Linked DNA regions of Pokkaliibacter sp. MBI-7. The protein of the gene in region 2 interacts with the protein of the main gene of each other region in a pairwise test. Links are inferred from orthologs where the notes say so. Each region holds a gene or a part of one and is shown on either strand. Other genes may lie near its edges.

Region 1 (3,458 bases), 1.4 Mb from region 2 along the record:
AAAGGTGCACAGGGGCGGCACAGAACGCGTTACGAGTGAATACACCAGCGACGGCACCGCCCTCTGCCAAAGAAAAAACGACCACATCTCGTCGGCCAGGCCGTTTAATACCCGCTTCAGCTACGCCGATACCTACACCAGCGACTGGATACATATGAGGAAAAGTTTCTGGTCCAACAGCCATTGCAGCACTCCCGCAATCACTTGAAAAATGGCAGCATCCTTGGGACAAAATACCAAAATTGGGATGCGCTAATGTAAAACAGCCGGGCAAGCCCGGCTGGTATTATCTGCTACCCGTCTCAGGCAAGGCGCCCGTGACAGTGCTTGAACTTCTTACCTGAACCGCAGGGACAAGCATCATTGCGTCCCACCTTTGGCTGCTCACGTACAAACGGCTCCGTGTCACTACCGTCAGCCTGGGATGCATCATCAGATGTTTCATCAGCCATGGCTGATGCTTGCTCATGCTGATACTCCATCTGCTGACTGGCTGCTTCCGCACGACGCATCTGCTCAAGCGCCTCTGCTTCGGCAGCCGCTTCTTCCTGAGTTTTGACGCGAACATGCGAGAGAATACGGATCACGTCTTTCTTGATGTTACTCAGCAAATTCTGGAACAACTCAAAAGACTCGCGCTTGTATTCCTGCTTGGGATTCTTCTGCGCGTAGCCACGCAAGTGAATACCCATCCGCAGGTGATCCATGGTGGACAGGTGCTCTTTCCACAAATTGTCGAGCACCTGCAGCATCACTTGCTTCTCGAAGCTCCGCATGGTTGATACGCCAACCACAGCTTCTTTGACATCATAGGCACCCTGAACCTCGGCAAGGATTTTCTCCCGTAGGGGCTCCTCGTGCAGATGTTCATCCTCTTCGAGCCACTGGCTCAATGGCAGAGTGATGTCGAAATCTCGCACCAGAGCTTCTTCAAGCCCCTTAAGATCCCACTGCTCTTCCAGCGTATTGGGAGGCACAAACTCACTGACCAGATTCGACAGTACCTCCACACGAATAGACTTGATGGTGTCAGCAATGTCGTCCGCTTCAAGCAACTCATTACGCTGGTGGTAAATAACCTGCCGCTGGTCGTTGGCAACATCATCGAATTCCAGCAGTTGCTTACGGATATCGAAGTTACGCCCTTCCACCTTACGTTGTGCCTTCTCGATGGCATTACTCACCATCTTATGCTCAATCGCTTCTCCATCTTTCATTCCCAGTGCCACCATCATCTGGCGCACGCGGTCTGAAGCGAAGATACGCATCAGGTTGTCTTCCAATGAAAGATAGAAGCGGGAGGAGCCTGGGTCACCCTGACGTCCTGCACGACCACGCAGCTGATTGTCGATACGGCGGGACTCATGACGCTCGGTACCAATGATATGCAACCCACCGGCACTCAACACCTGCTGGTGGCGCTCTTCCCATTCCGCTTTGGCGCGCGCTTCATCGTCTGCAGTGACATTATCAAGAAGACTCAATTCCGCCTTCCAGTTACCGCCCAGCATGATGTCGGTACCACGGCCTGCCATGTTGGTAGCGATGGTCACAGCTCCTGGACGGCCAGCCTCAGCAATAATCAATGCTTCACGCTCATGCTGTTTAGCATTGAGCACATTGTGCTTAATACCCAGCTTATTCAGCTGCTGTGACACCAACTCCGATGTTTCAATCGAGGCCGTACCTACCAGCACAGGGCGGCCAGTTGAAGTCTGCTCGCGGATATCCTCGATAACAGCATTGAACTTCTCAGCTTCCGTCAGGTACACCAAGTCGTTCATATCTTTACGCTGGATCGGACGATGGGTTGGAATGACAACCACGTCCAGGCCGTAAATCTGACGCAACTCGAATGCTTCAGTATCTGCGGTACCGGTCATCCCCGACAGTTTGTTGTAAAGGCGGAAATAGTTCTGGAAAGTTGTGGAGGCCAGCGTCTGCGACTCTGGGTTGATTTTAACCCCTTCTTTCGCTTCCACTGCCTGGTGAATACCTTCAGACCAGCGGCGACCAACCATGGTACGTCCAGTGTGCTCATCAACAATGATGACTTCACCGTTCCGAACGATGTAATCCACGTCTTTATGGAAAATTACATGTGCCTTCAAACCCGCATGTACGTGATGCAACAGACTCAGGTATTGCGGTGCATACAGGCTTTCACCCTCAGGCAGCAGCCCCTGCTGGCTCAGCCATTCCTCAACATATTGATGGCCATCTTCTGTGAGCTCAACCTGCCGTTGTTTTTCATCCAAAGTGTAGTGACCAGGCTCAGCAACTTCCTCGCCTTCCTCTACAGTCTCCTGAAATTTAAGTATGGGAATCAGGCGATTAATACTGCGGTACAGTTCTGAACTGTCTTCAGCCATGCCGGAGATGATCAAAGGTGTGCGCGCTTCATCGATAAGGATAGAGTCCACCTCATCGACGACGGCAAAGTTTAATCCCCGCTGCGCGCGATCTTCCTTGGAGAAGGCCATGTTGTCACGCAGGTAATCAAAGCCATATTCGTTGTTAGTACCGTAGGTGATATCTGCCCGATAGGCGATTCGCTTAATTTCTGGATCCTGGCCAGAAACGATGATACCGACAGACATGCCAAGAAACTGATAAAGCGGCTGCATCCACTCAGCATCTCGTCGTGCCAGGTAGTCGTTCACAGTAACGACATGTACACCTTTACCAGACAAGGCATTCAGGTAAACAGGCAGTGTCGCCACCAGTGTTTTACCTTCACCGGTACGCATCTCAGCAACACGCCCTTCGTGCAGAGTGATACCACCAATCATCTGTACGTCAAAATGACGCATACCCATAACACGTTTGGAGGCTTCTCGCACAACAGCAAAAGCCTCTGGCAGAATCTGATCCAAAGACTCGCCTTTCTCCAGTCTGGAGCGGAACTCAGCAGTCTTGGCTTGCAACGCAGCATCATCAAGGGACCCAAGTTGCGCTTCGAAACCGTTGATGGCATTGACTATTTTTCCCATCCGGCGCAGTTCACGTTCGTTTTTGCTGCCGATGAGTTTTCTAATTAGAGAGGCTATCATAAGCGAATATCGTTACCAGACTAGGGCGGAAAATCCCGATAAGAAACACAAGGTTATAGCAACTTTGGCTTAGTAAGAACAGGGGGGCATGCTGAAGATTGGCCACCTTGAAAGATGACAAAGCCGGCATTAAGCCGGCTTATATCACACAGCCACCAAAGGTGCTGCATAAGAGATCGGTGCAGGCTCAGCCGCATCGAATGTCACGACCTCCCAACAATCACGATGCTTGAGTAACTCCCGAAGCAGCATGTTGTTCAGGAAATGGCCGGACTTATAGCCTTTGAACTCTCCGATCAGGCTACGACCCAACAGATACAGATCGCCAACTGCGTCAAGAATCTTATGTTTTACAAACTCATCTTCGTAACGCAGGCCGCCATCATTCACGATACCGTAGTCATC
Region 2 (3,033 bases):
TGATAGACCACGCGGCCTGCACCAATATTCATGTGGCCGACTTCGGAGTTACCCATCTGACCCTCTGGCAGACCGACGTCCATCCCGGAGGTGGCAATTAGAGAGTGCGGATTGTTCTTCCACAGACCGTTCCAGACGGGGGCCTTGGCTTGGTTGAAGGCACTGGATTCGGTGTGCTCGACGCCCCAACCATCAAGGATAATCAAGGCCACAGGTTTACGTTGTGCAGTCATTACGGTCTCACCCTTCCTATCTACACCCGGCTTGGCTTTCGGGAGCTGGCGCTGGTGTTCATCGCTGGCATTGTACTCTGTAAAGGACAGCCTTCATACCGCCCTGGTGCGCAGCACAATGGCACTGTTGCCGTTAATGTGTGACTGCTATGACCGCATTACCAATAGCCTCTGGCTTATGGGGCAATAAGGAGGCTCTGCTGGTATGGCGGGATGTGCAGTGTATACTGACGGCCATCTTTTTTGGGGAGGCAGCGATGGTTGTCACGGTGGTAGCTATGCTGCTTCACGCCTTCTCTCGAGCGGACTGAAGTATGGAACGTTATATCGAATTTGTAATGAAACACTGGGAACTGGCAGTAGCCTTTGCGGCGGTGCTGGGTTTACTGCTGTGGACCGAAAAGCGTAAAGGCGGGCCATCGCTCAGCACGCAGCAGGCAACCATGCTGATTAACAAGGAAGATGCTGTGGTGGTCGATGTTCGCCCACGTAAAGAGTTTGAATCCGGACATATCGTCAACAGTATCAATATTCCCGCTGCTGACTTTGACAAACGTGCTGATGAACTGAATAAACATAAGGACAAACCCATTATTGTAGTATGTGCGATGGGGCAGAGTGCTGGTGCGAGCGCCAAGACACTGCAGACGCGGGGTTTCGCGCGCGTGATGAAGCTGTCAGGTGGTATCGCTGAATGGAAAGGGGCCAACCTGCCCGTGGTTCGTTAAGTGTTGGGAGGGAGCATGCAAGCTGTCGAAATCTACACGACCCGTTACTGCCCTTATTGCATTCGTGCCAAGCAGTTATTGCAGCATAAAGGCGTGGAATACAAAGAGATTGCCGTAGATGGTGATAACGCGGCACGCCAGGCAATGATGCAACGTGCCCAGGGTCGTCATACGGTGCCACAAATTTTTATCGGCGAGGCCCATGTGGGCGGCTGTGATGATCTTTATGCGCTGGAGCGTGCCGGAAAGCTGGATACCCTGCTGGCAGGCTGATACTCTTTGAGCGTTTTTTACCTCTGAACTGCTTAGTGTAAGGAATTCTCATGGCTGACGAACAACAAGCCCAACAGCCCCAGTTTGCACTACAACGCCTTTATCTGAAGGACGTGTCCTTTGAGGCGCCGGGTGTGCCGCTGGTATTTACCAAGGCTTGGGAGCCCAAGGTTAAGCTGGATCTGAATGCCGGTGCTAATCATCTGGCTGAGGGGCTGTATGAAGTGGTGGTCAGCGTTACTGTGACCGTACAGAATGCTGATGAGACTGCCTTCCTGGTGGAGGTAGAGCAGGCTGGCCTGTTCGTGGCTCGTGGTATTGAAGGTGATGCACTGGAGCATACCCTGCATGCATTCTGCCCTAACGTACTGTTCCCTTACGCTCGCGAAGCGGTAGACAGCCTTGTTGTTAAAGGCGGTTTCCCACCGCTGATGCTGGCGCCAGTGAACTTTGACGCGCTGTACGCTGAACAGAAAGCCAAGGCTCAAGTTCAGTAATTTCCAGCGTTTCTGGGCAAATAAAAAACGGAGCTTGTGCTCCGTTTTTTATTTGGATTTATCAGGCTCAAGCCTGCAGATCGCTGGCTGCGCTCTGAAGGCTTTGGGTCAGTGCCTTGAACAGTTTCGGGCTGGCTGCCATGACATGGCCACTATTGCGATAGCTGGGGTTGCCATTCAGGTCACCCAGCAGAGCGCCGGCTTCCTGCAGCAGCAGCGTGCCTGCATCCAGTTCAATTTCGTTGCGGTTCAGCATGACGATGGCATCCAGCTGACCTGCTGCCAGTGCTGCCATTTCCAGCAGGGCGCTGCCACACTGATAGACATGGGCGTTGCCCATCATCAGCTGGCGCTGCACATTCAGATAAGTGCTGAGCAGGTGGCGATTGCTGATGACGTTGTCAAAAGTAATGCCGATCAGGGCCTTGTCGAGCTGAGCGCGATTGCTCAGACGAATACGGCGACCATTAAGCTGCGCACCACGACCGCGGCTGGCAGTGAACTCGTCACCGGTTACAGGGTTGATGACTAGTACGTGTTCAACTTTGCCTCTGATCTTGGCGGTCAGTGACAGTGCAAAAGAAGGCAGGTTGCGGCTGTAATTCAGCTCACCATCCAGCGAGTTGATTGTCCATTCGGCTTCGATGTGCTCGCCCGTGGCGGTCTGGATAACGCCACTGGCGCGACCGTTGATGCTGTGCTGAGGAAATGCCTTGAGGATGGTGCGGGCAATGCTTTGCTCAGCACGTTGGCAGGTTTCCATAACGAACTTGTTGACGTCCTGTCCTTCGGCACGAACCAAGTCCAGGCGTTCAAGTGAGCGTACAAGGTTTTCAGAGGCAATACGCGCGGCGCGTAAAGCAATATTCAGCATGGGCTGCATGGCAACAATTTACCGAGAAAGACTTACCAAGAAGGACCGAATTACCAATGACCGACGATTGTGATATCCGACTCATGATATCGGGGCAAGTGCGCAAGTATAACAAACTTCTTTCGACTCGCATCTGCCAAAGTGTGTCGAATGCGCCAATGATGTCGTCCAGTGGCGCATCTTTTTTTGTGGTTTGCTACAATAGCGCGCCATTTTTGTTGAGGTTTGAAAATGCTTGAGCGCGTCCGCATTGTTCTGGTCAATACGTCATTGCCTGCCAATATTGGTGCGGCCGCGCGCGCCATGAAAACCATGGGGTTGGCGCAGATGGTGCTGGTGGCGCCAAAGATATTTCCAAGCCCCGAGGCGGATACGCTGTCATCCGGCGCTACCGATATCCTTGCTCAGGCACGAGTCGTTTCTTCATT
Region 3 (3,051 bases), 1.6 Mb from region 2 along the record:
GATAAATGCCGACAGAATAATTACTAGCAGCATTAAGCCAAACAGTGTTGAACGTAAACTCTGCCCACAGACTCGACTGAGAATCTCTGCCAGCCAGGCAACACAACCTGTTCGCTCAAGTGCAGCACTGAGCACGAACATGCAGGCGATGGTAACTGGGGCTGAGTTGCTGAATACCGCCAATGTTTCGTTTGGGCTAAGTATGCCCACAACCATCAATACAGAGACACCGATGCCAGCAACCATATCAGGCCCATGACGTTCGGTGACGAAAGCCCAAAGCATCCATATAAGAACAAAGGCGACAACTAACTGATGGTAGTCCATGACATCGAAGCTCAGGGCATAAGAGGAAACGGGGTTAGCCTAGAGTTGATGCGTTATTCTGTCCAAGAATATTTAATCAGATTTATATGTCTGATCAGCATAAATGATGGGTGACTATGTAAGAGTCACCCATGGGGTTTATATGAGTTCTAGTTGCTGCCCAGCTTTTTCAGTTCGCTCTGCAGCTGCTGGATACGTAAGGTCAACTCAGCTTTGTGCAATTCCTTTCTGGCTTTTACCAAGGCCTGTTGCTCTGGAGTAAGCATGGCGAACACCTCATCCATGACTTTGTGATCAATATCATGTTCCTGCTGGTGCAGATTTTCGCGTTCCGCTTGATGAGATGCCTGGATCGTTTTGATCTTGGCCAGTTGCTCTTCGGTCAGGTCCAGATCGCGAGTCATGTGCATGAAGTCGTTATCGTCATGAGCGCGAGGTGGAGGCGTACCCACATCATGTCCAGCCATTGGCACAGGAAGTTGCATGGGGGGCATGACAGGGACAGCACCACAGTTCTGAGTGATGGGCATTGGCTCGGCATGTACAAGAGACATGCTCAACAATCCAGCGGTTGCGGTGCTTAGCAGAAAGCTGAGAGATGGTTTCATGTGGGTAAGCTCCTCAGTTAAATGTTATGCAGCACAGTCTATGGAGGGCGGCGTAAACCGGGGTCATACCTGTGTAAAGGAGGGGTAAAACTTGTTGCATGGGCTGGCTAGCCCATTTGGTTATGTCAGAATGAGCGCAATTAGAGAGGAGTCCGTATGGCTACACTATTACTTGTTGAGGATGATGAAGGGTTGGCAGGCCTGCTGACCGAGTTGCTGGAGTTGGAAGGTTTTACCCTGTTACGGGCCAGGGATGGAGAAGAAGGTTTGGTGTTGGCGCGGAGTAACGAGGTTGATCTGGTCATCCTCGATATCATGCTGCCCAAGAAGAATGGTTTTGACCTGTTGCGTGAACTGCGCCAGGACAAGTCTACCCCGGTGATCATGCTGACTGCGCGTGGTGACGAAGTTGACCGTATCGTGGGTCTTGAAATGGGTGCGGATGACTATCTGCCTAAGCCTTGCAGTCCACGTGAATTATTGGCACGGATTCGTGCCCTGTTGCGTCGAGTTGATCTTGAGCGTCAAACAGCGGTTGAAACCACGACCTCATTGACGGGTGTTAAAACGATCGGCCTGTTGCAGATCAACCCCAAGTCCCGTCAGGTCAAGGCCGACAGCCGCGAACTATCGTTGACCAGTACCGAATACAGTTTGCTGTTTGAGCTGGTCAGCCATCCCGATGAATTGCTCAGTCGTGAAACCTTAAGTCGTACGGTCCTGCACAAACGCCTTCAGCCTTTTGATCGTAGTCTGGATATGCATGTCAGCAATCTGCGCAAGAAGCTGGGAGAGGGTGATGGGTTACCACGCATTGCTACTGTACGTGGTCAAGGGTATTTATTGAGTATGCCATCTGCACAGATGCGCAATGGCTGAGTGCATCAGTCTGATCAATCACCGCGCCTGATATTCCCATCGTAAGCGGCCCTGATACTGAGCGTGTATAGAATGGGAATACGTCTTTATTGGAAAGTGCTTCTGGCTGTGCTGCTGACCATGATACTGGTCAGCGTTGCCACATTCTTTATAGCGGATGAAGTACGACGCCAGCAGTTCGAGTCTGAAATCAACGTCGAACAGTGGCAGCATATGGGAGACGACCTGGTCTCCCGCTATCGCCGTGATGGTGAGCGGGTACTGACTGATGCATGGAATGCTGAAGGAATGGTCCTGCTCTCTCCTGCGATGCAGCCTTTGACCAATATCCCTATCCCTATCCCTCCTCCGCCCAGCAGGCATCGGGATGAAGAGGGGTGGCCAATGCCTCCGTCTGAGCAGATGGTGCCTCCGGCCAATGGTACTCCCAGTGACCGCGCTCCGGGCCCTCCGCCAGATATGGTGGGTAGAAGCTTTGTGCCTAATGGTGAGCCATCAGGTGGCCCTCCCATGCATTTTCGTGCCTGGCAGCATATCGAGCTGAGCGCCATGGATGATGGCAAGCCGTACTGGCTGGCTATCGATCAGGTCAAGCGTTTCGACATAGCGCAACGTAATCGCCTGCCCCTTTATCTTGCGATCGCTGTCGCTCTGGCGGCTTTCTGCTGTGCCATCTTGACCGGCTATATCACCCGTCCGCTGAAGGCGCTGAGTCGGGCAACCCGAGAACTGGCTGAAGGTAATCTGCAGTCACGCGTGGCTGAGAAGGTTTCCTCCAGAAGGGATGAACTGGGTGAGTTGGCGAAAGATTTCAATACCATGGCCCAGCGTCTGCAATTACTGCTGGAGGATCAGCAGCAGCTGTTGCGCGATATTTCGCATGAGTTGCGCACGCCACTGGCACGACTACAGATTGCACTCGAACTGGCCAGACATCGTGCAGCGGGTGTAGTCGAGCGCGAGCTGGATCGCATTGAGTATGAAGGCAATGCGATCAATGAGCTGATCGACGAAGTCCTGACACTGGTCAGGGCCAATCAACCGGCCGATGCATCGGAGCTGGTGGATGTGGCGGAGCTGTGGCTGGAAAGAGTGGAGCAGGCTCAACTTGAAGCAGAGGAGCGTGGCATACGTATCGATACTGTGCTGCGTGATCAGATTGAAGTGATCGGTCAGCGCCGCTGGTTGGGCCGGGTAATGGATAACCTGATTCGTAATGCGCTCAAGTACAGCCCGG

The links.
Region 1: the proteins of secB (region 2) and secA interact in binary tests that used the Escherichia coli proteins (3 or more experiments, as listed by UniProt). The link is inferred for Pokkaliibacter sp. MBI-7 from one-to-one orthologs.
Region 3: the proteins of secB (region 2) and QCD60_RS16615 interact in binary tests that used the Escherichia coli proteins (3 or more experiments, as listed by UniProt). The link is inferred for Pokkaliibacter sp. MBI-7 from one-to-one orthologs.

Annotation. Positions count from the first base shown.
Region 1 is NZ_JARVTG010000001.1:791,175-794,632, forward strand. Bases 103-3,405 are described here. They hold secA (preprotein translocase subunit SecA), read right to left. Parts: upstream 3,054-3,405; coding sequence 303-3,053; downstream 103-302. Other genes in these bases: argJ (bifunctional glutamate N-acetyltransferase/amino-acid acetyltransferase ArgJ), read right to left, coding at 103-184; lpxC (UDP-3-O-acyl-N-acetylglucosamine deacetylase), read right to left, coding at 3,198-3,405. Outside these bases: more of argJ, read right to left, coding at 1-102; more of lpxC, read right to left, coding at 3,406-3,458. UniProt on the Escherichia coli protein: Required for protein export, interacts with the SecYEG preprotein conducting channel.
Region 2 is NZ_JARVTG010000001.1:2,190,032-2,193,064, reverse strand. The notes cover bases 130-3,007. They hold secB (protein-export chaperone SecB), read left to right. Parts: upstream 130-1,284; coding sequence 1,285-1,731; downstream 1,732-3,007. Other genes in these bases: trmJ (tRNA (cytosine(32)/uridine(32)-2'-O)-methyltransferase TrmJ), read left to right, coding at 2,837-3,007; QCD60_RS09825 (inositol monophosphatase family protein), read right to left, coding at 1,799-2,605; grxC (glutaredoxin 3), read left to right, coding at 977-1,234; QCD60_RS09840 (rhodanese-like domain-containing protein), read left to right, coding at 548-961; gpmI (2,3-bisphosphoglycerate-independent phosphoglycerate mutase), read right to left, coding at 130-233. Also shown: more of gpmI, read right to left, coding at 1-129; more of trmJ, read left to right, coding at 3,008-3,033. UniProt on the Escherichia coli protein: One of the proteins required for the normal export of some preproteins out of the cell cytoplasm. It is a molecular chaperone that binds to a subset of precursor proteins, maintaining them in a translocation-competent state.
Region 3 is NZ_JARVTG010000001.1:3,749,758-3,752,808, forward strand. The notes cover bases 57-2,952. They hold QCD60_RS16615 (response regulator), read left to right. Parts: upstream 57-1,091; coding sequence 1,092-1,814; downstream 1,815-2,952. Other genes in these bases: QCD60_RS16605 (SLC13 family permease), read right to left, coding at 57-327; QCD60_RS16610 (hypothetical protein), read right to left, coding at 477-881; QCD60_RS16620 (HAMP domain-containing sensor histidine kinase), read left to right, coding at 1,887-2,952. Also shown: more of QCD60_RS16605, read right to left, coding at 1-56; more of QCD60_RS16620, read left to right, coding at 2,953-3,051. UniProt on the Escherichia coli protein: Response regulator member of the two-component regulatory system CpxA/CpxR which responds to envelope stress response by activating expression of downstream genes including cpxP, degP, dsbA and ppiA.